2 linked regions of the Starkeya sp. ORNL1 genome follow. The protein of the gene in region 2 interacts with the protein of the main gene of each other region in a pairwise test. Links are inferred from orthologs where the notes say so. Each region holds a gene or a part of one and is shown on either strand. Other genes may lie near its edges.

The links. Proteins that work in one complex are often made in the same cells at the same time.
Region 1: the proteins of ssb (region 2) and G3545_RS22655 interact in binary tests that used the Escherichia coli proteins (3 or more experiments, as listed by UniProt). The link is inferred for Starkeya sp. ORNL1 from one-to-one orthologs.

What each region holds. Positions count from the first base shown.
Region 1 is NZ_CP048834.1:4,788,517-4,792,254, reverse strand. The notes cover bases 253-3,239. They hold G3545_RS22655 (primosomal protein N'), read left to right. Parts: upstream 253-638; coding sequence 639-2,840; downstream 2,841-3,239. Other genes in these bases: G3545_RS22650 (hypothetical protein), read right to left, coding at 2,994-3,239; G3545_RS22660 (tyrosine recombinase XerC), read right to left, coding at 253-438. In the rest of the region: more of G3545_RS22660, read right to left, coding at 1-252; more of G3545_RS22650, read right to left, coding at 3,240-3,512.
Region 2 is NZ_CP048834.1:608,052-611,357, reverse strand. What follows is about bases 1-2,862. They hold ssb (single-stranded DNA-binding protein), read right to left. Parts: upstream 1,778-2,862; coding sequence 1,223-1,777; downstream 1-1,222. Other genes in these bases: uvrA (excinuclease ABC subunit UvrA), read left to right, coding at 2,223-2,862; G3545_RS02985 (MarC family protein), read left to right, coding at 465-1,094; gyrA (DNA gyrase subunit A), read right to left, coding at 1-109. In the rest of the region: more of uvrA, read left to right, coding at 2,863-3,306. UniProt on the Escherichia coli protein: Plays an important role in DNA replication, recombination and repair. Binds to ssDNA and to an array of partner proteins to recruit them to their sites of action during DNA metabolism. Acts as a sliding platform that migrates on DNA via reptation.

The DNA of each region.
Region 1 (3,738 bases), 4.2 Mb from region 2 along the record:
CGCGCGGGCGTCCTGCACCGAGACCGGGCGCGGCAGGGTCTTGGCCAGCTTCGGCGCCCGGACGGCAGCAAGCGCGCCGACCTTGCCGATCCCCTCGCGCTCGAGGTGCTTGCCGAAGGAGCGGGCGGCGGCGAGGAAGCGCACCAGCGTGCGCGGCTCGATGCCGTCCGCGCGGCGTGCCGCGATCACGGCGCGGACATCGCGCGGATGCAGGCCGGCGAGCGCGGCGAGGTTCGGGGGCCCGCCGAGATGCTGGGTGAGCAGCAGCAGGAAAGTGGTGAGGTCGCGCGCATAGGCGTCGCGGGTCTTGGGCGAGAGCCGCCGCTCATGGGCAAGCTGCGCCAGCCAGCCCTCAATCGCGACGCCGACCTCCGGCACGGCGACGGCGATGAGCGCCTTCTCCGCCCGTGCGGCCTTCTCGGCATCGGTGCTCGCCATTCGCGGTCTCCTTGACAGGGCTGCTATCCTGCCCGCCGATCCTTAAATTTCACCAACCTTCATTGTCATCCCGGAACCGCCGCAGGCGGTATGCGGGATCGCGCAAACATCGGAGAGCAATCCTGGCTCTACGCTGCGCTTCGGCCGGGATGACGATATGAAGGGCACCGAAGTTCGAAGCGAGGCTACCGATTCCCGACATGGAGCTTTTTTCCCCGAGCGAGCGTCAAAGGGACCGCATCGTCGATGTGCTGCTGCCTCTCGCCATCGGCTCGGCCTATTCCTACCGCGTGCCGGAAGCGCTGGAACTGGCGATCGGCGATATCGTCGTGGTGCCGCTCGGCACCAGGCTGATGCTAGGCTGCGTCTGGCCGTCCAATGACGACACGCGCGCCGTCGACCCGGCGAAGCTGAAGGCCATCGTGCGCAAATACGAGGTGGTGCCGCTGCGCCCCGACCTCGTCGCGCTGATCAAATGGATCGCCGACTACACCGTCACCCCGCCCGGCATGGTGCTGCGCCTGGCGCTGCGCCATGACGAGAGCCCCCATGTCGGGCGCGAGCGCACCGGCGTCCGTCTTACCGATAAACGCCCCGAGCGCCTGACCGCCGCGCGCACCCGGCTGATCGAGGCGCTGGCCGATGGGCTCATCCGCGCCAAGGCGGAAGCGGCGCGCGAGGCCGGCGTCTCCGCATCGGTGATCGACGGGCTGGTCGATGACGGCGTGCTGAAAACCGTCGTGCTGCCGCCGGAGCCGGCCGCCGAGACGCCGGACCCGAACCATGCCAGGCCCGACCTTTCACCCGCTCAGGAGCAGGCGGCGGCCGAACTTGTCGCCGCGGTCGAGGCGCGCGCCTTCAAGGTGCATCTGCTCGACGGCGTCACCGGCTCCGGCAAGACCGAGGCCTATTTCGAGGCGGTGTCCGCTGCGATCCGCGCCGGGCGGCAGACGCTGATCCTGATGCCGGAGATCGCGCTGACGCAGGCCTTTCTCGACCGCTTCGCCAAGCGCTTCGGTGTACGCCCGGCGCAATGGCACTCGGCGGTGTCCTCGCCGCGGCGCGGCCGCACCTTTCGCGGCGTGGCGGCGGGCGAAGTCAGCGTCGTCGCCGGCGCCCGCTCGGCGCTGTTCCTGCCCTTCGCCGACCTCGGCCTCGTCATCGTCGATGAGGAGCACGACCCCGCCTACAAGCAGGAAGATGGCGTGCACTATCATGCCCGCGACATGGCGGTGGTGCGGGCGCGGCTCAATGCCTGTCCGGTCATCCTGGCCTCGGCGACGCCCTCGATCGAGACCGAAGTGAATGCCCGGCGCGGCCGCTATGCCCGGCTGCATCTGCCGGAGCGCTTCAGCGGCACGCGGGTGCCGCGGCTGGAGCCGATCGATCTGCGCCGCGAGGGCCCGCCCAAGGGCAAATGGATCGCCCCGCGTCTCGCCGAGGAAATGGGCCGCACCGTCGAGGCCGGCGGCCAGGCGCTGCTGTTCCTCAACCGCCGCGGCTATGCCCCGCTCACCCTGTGCCGCGCCTGCGGCCATCGCATCAAGTGCCCGTCCTGCTCGTCCTGGCTGGTGGAGCACCGCTTCCGCCGCCGGCTCGAATGCCACCAGTGCGGCTATGCCATGCCGGTGCCGGCCGAATGCCCGCATTGCCACGCGCCGGACAGCATGGTGCCGTGCGGCCCGGGCGTGGAGCGCCTTCAGGAGGAGGTGGCGGCGCTGATGCCGGGCGCGCGCACGCAAGTGCTGTCGTCCGATCTCGCCGGCGGCGTCGAGCGGCTGCGCGCCGAACTCGATGCGGTGGCGCGCGGCGAGGTGGATGTCGTCATCGGCACCCAGTTGGTCGCCAAGGGGCACAATTTCCCCGGCCTGGCGCTGGTCGGCGCGGTCGATGCCGATGTCGGATTAGGTTACGGAGACCCCCGCGCGGCGGAGCGCACCTTCCAGCTGCTGCACCAGGTTGCCGGCCGCGCCGGGCGGGCTCATATCGAAGGCCGCGCCTTGCTGCAGACCTATATGCCCGAGCATCCGGTGATGCAGGCGCTGGTCGCCGGCGACCGCGACGCCTTCTATGACCGTGAGATCGCCGCCCGCGAGGAGGCGCTGCTGCCGCCCTTCGGCCGCTTCGCCGCGCTGGTCGTCTCCGGCACCGACGCCCACGCCGTGCAGTCCCACGCGCGTGCGCTGGCGGCTGCCTCGCCGCGTGCGGAAGATGTGCGGGTGCTCGGCCCGGCCGAGGCGCCGCTCGCACTGGTGCGCGGCCGCCACCGCTGGCGGCTGCTGGCACGCACCCCACGCGGCTTCGACCTCTCGGCCTATGTCCGGCAATGGATGGAAAGCGCGCCGAGGGCGCGCGGCAACCTGCGGGTCGACATCGATATCGACCCGCAGAGCTTTCTGTAGACCTCGACCCCATAACGACCGTCATCCCCGGCCTTGTGCCGGGGATGACGATTCCTGACAGTGCATCAGAGGCCGAGATGGCCGGGACAAGCCCGGCCATGACAGCTTGGAGAGCTTACGCCCCAGGCCGGGATGACGTCGTCAAACGGGACGTCACTCCTTCGCGCAGATCAGCACCATCAGCGGTGCCCGGGCGGCGTCGGCCGGCTTCGGCGTGAAGTGCACTTCGCGCTCGTTGACAATGGTCGCTTCGCCCTCGTGCGGGGTGAGATAGGCGTTCACCACCACCTGGTCCGGCTCGCAGCCCATGTGGCAGCCTTCCGGCGAGAAGCATTCGCGCTTGGTGTAGACGCGCACGGTGCCGGGCGCGTCGGCCTTCTCGCCGGCCTCACCCTTCTCGCCAGCCTTGCCCGCCTCACCGGCCGGACCAGCGGCGCCGGCAGCACCCGCAACACCAGCCGGACCCGCGGGGCCTGCCGGACCGGCGACGCCGGCCTCGCCCTTGGGGCCGGCAGGACCGGCCGGGCCAGCGGGGCCGGCAGGACCAGCGGGGCCCGCCGGACCGGCGGCACCCTGCGCGCCGGCGGGACCAGCGGGGCCGGGCGTGGGTTGGCCGCACGAGGCGACGAACAGTGCGGAAGCGAGGACAAGGCTGACGGAAAGCAATTTCATCGGTTTCTTCCCCGGAGCTGAATGGAGCGGATAATTCTTCAATCACCTTCTTGGCCGCTCAGGCGGAACGGAGCGTGCCGTCCGGCGAACCTATCGTCAATGGAAATACCGTCGCTCCAATACATTCACACGACCATTGACGATGGATGTGCGCCGGGCTTATGTGACAGCGTCATGGAACGTGGGAACGCGCACAGCGCGGGCTTCATCATTCGGCGAATTCGCC
Region 2 (3,306 bases):
CGCTCATGGCGTAATCGAGATAGCTGCGCGACAGCTCGTCGGTGATCGAGACAGGCCGGATGTCCGAGGGACCACCTTCCCCTGGATTGCTGGCGTCGGATTCGGACACGGAGGGTACTTTCCAAAGCTACGAAACGTCGGCTCTCTCTAGCCGATTCCGCCACGGCACGCCAGCGCAGGGGTCGTTTCGAGGGTTCAAGAAGTCCTGTTAAATCAATATGTTATGAGAATGTTTTGACGGCTTCGTCGGAACGTGGCGGAAGCGTGGCGAAACGGCCTTATATTACCATCCAAAAAGCGTGTTCCCGCGACGTGGCCGACCCGGTGGTTGCAGACATCGCACCGATGCTTTCCGCCCGATCCGCAATTGATATCAGCGGTATATTTCTCCCGCGCATAACGCTTACCATCAGGTGCTCGATCCAGGACCGTTGGGAAGCGGCGGACCATCCGAAGGCGCGACCATGCTCGACTATTTCGTCTCGGCGGCGGTGACCATGCTGGTCGTGCTCGACCCGCCCGGCCTCGCGCCGATCTTCCTGGCCGTTACGAGCGGCCTGTCCACGGAAGAGCGCCGCCGCGTCGCGTGGCGTTCCTCGATCATCGCACTCGGCATATTGGCGATGTTCGGCGCCATCGGCGCGCCGCTCCTGGCGGCGCTCGGCATCACCCTCCCCGCCTTCCGCATCGCCGGTGGCCTGCTGCTGTTCGCCATCTCCTTCGAGATGGTGTTTGGCCGGCGCACCGAGCGCAAGAGCGAGAACGCCGAGGCGATGATGCGCGAGCACCATCTCCACCACCTCTCGGTGTTCCCGCTCGCCATTCCGCTGATGGCGGGGCCTGGCGCCATCACCGCGATGATGCTGCTGGCCGGCGAGGCCAAGGGCGATCCGACGCGGCTCGCCGGGCTGTTCGTCATCACCGCCTTGGTGGTGGCCGCGTGCCTTGCCGTCTATCTCGCTGCCGAGCGCATGAACCGCCTGCTCGGCGTTACCGGCAACGCCATCCTCACTCGCCTGCTCGGCGTGGTGCTGACCGCGCTGGCGGTGCAGTTCGTCATGGACGGGATACGCGCGGCGTTTCTGACCGGATAACGACGCACCCGATGACCGTCTTCTGCTTCAACATCCTTCGAGGCTCGGGCTGCGCCCGAGCACCTCAGGATGACGTGGCTTGTCCTGAGGCCGGCCTCGGGAGGGCGTCGCCCTTTGGAACAAACCGCTCAGAACGGGATCTCGTCATCCAGGTCGCCGCCGCTGCTTCCACCGCCGAAGCGTGAGCCGCCACCACCGCTGACGGCCGCCGCGGGCTTGCGTTCGCCGCCGGAGGAGCGCCCTCCCCCTGAGGAGCCGCCGCCGAAGCCGCTGCCCGACGAGCCGAAATCGCCGCCGCTGGAATAGTCGTCACCGGACTCCGAACTGCCGCCCTTGCTGTCGAGGATGGTCAGTTCGCCGCGGAACTGGCGCAGCACGACTTCGGTGAAATAGCGCTCGCCGCCGGACTGGTCGGTCGCCTTGCGGGTCTCAAGCTGGCCCTCGATATAGACCTTGGTGCCCTTGCGCAGATACTGCTCGGCGATGCGCAGCAGGTTCTCGTTGAAGATCACCACGCTGTGCCATTCGGTGCGCTCGCGCCGCTCGCCCGACGCCTTGTCCTTCCAGGTCTCGGACGTGGCGATGCGCAGATTGCACACCCGCCCACCATTCTGGAAGGTCCGCACTTCCGGATCGCGGCCGAGATTACCGACCAGTATCACCTTGTTGACGCTGCCCGCCATCTCGTCCTCCAAACCGTCGGCGCCATGCGCCACAAGAGCCGCCATCCTAGACGACCACGACCGGCGCGAGACCCGCCGCAGCGTCCTTTTCCACACCCAACTTCGCCGGCCGCACCACGGGCAACGAGAGCCCGCGCGCGCGACGGAAAACGGCGATCAAGATCGTTCTTGTTCTGTTCCTAGCATCGTGCTTAATGGGGCGCAAGCCGGTCTTCCGGCGTCCGGGATGAGATTCGCCGGCCGGGCGGTGATGACGCGGCGCAGCAGGATGACTATCTTGTGGGCTCGACGGCGATGAGCGAGTTCGACGGAACGTGAAGCGGGCGGCGCAGCTTCCGCTACGACGTCTCGAAGTTCATTGCCATGCCCTGAACGGGTCCGGCCCATCTGTCGAGCCGGAATGAAGAATCTGCCGAGCCGAACGAAGAGCCCAGGAAAGACCGGAATGAAGGATCGCGTGGACACTCCCCGCCGCGATGCCCGCGTGATCTCGATCCGCGGCGCGCGCGAGCACAATCTCAAGAATGTCGACCTCGAAATCCCCCGCGACAGCCTTGTCGTCTTCACCGGCCTCTCCGGCTCCGGCAAGTCGTCGCTTGCCTTCGACACCATCTATGCCGAAGGCCAGCGCCGCTATGTGGAAAGCCTCTCGGCTTATGCCCGCCAGTTCCTGGAGATGATGCAGAAGCCGGACGTCGACCAGATCGACGGCCTCTCGCCGGCCATCTCCATCGAGCAGAAGACCACCTCGAAGAATCCGCGCTCTACGGTCGGCACCGTCACCGAGATCTATGACTATATGCGCCTGCTCTGGGCGCGGGTCGGCGTGCCCTATTCGCCGGCCACGGGCCTGCCGATCGAGAGCCAGACGGTCAGCCAGATGGTCGACCGCGTGCTGGCGCTGCCGGAGAAGACCCGGCTGTTCCTGCTGGCGCCGGTGGTGCGCGGGCGCAAGGGCGAATACCGCAAGGAACTCGCCGAGTTCCAGAAGAAGGGCTTCCAGCGCGTCAAGATCGACGGCACCTTCCACGAGATCGCCGACGCCCCGGCGCTCGACAAGAAGCTGAAGCACGACATCGACGTGGTGGTGGACCGCCTCGTGGTGCGCGCCGACATTGCCGGTCGCCTCGCGGATTCGCTGGAGACGGCGCTCGGCCTCGCCGACGGTATCGCTGTGATGGAGTATGCCGACGAAACCGAGGCGGACGGCTCGCCCAGGCGCATATTGTTCTCGGAGAAGTTCGCCTGCCCGGTCTCCGGCTTCACCATTTCAGAGATCGAGCCGCGGCTGTTCTCGTTCAACAATCCGTTCGGCGCCTGCCCGGTGTGCGACGGCCTCGGCCATGAAAGCAAGATCGATCCCGAACTGGTGGTGCCGGACAAGTCGCGCACCTTGAAGCAGGGCGCGCTGGCGCCCTGGGCCAAGTCGACCTCGCCCTATTACGGCCAGACGCTCGACGCGCTCTCCCGCCATTACGGCTTCAAGCTGACCACAGCGTGGAACGAACTGCCGGAGAAGGCGCGCAACG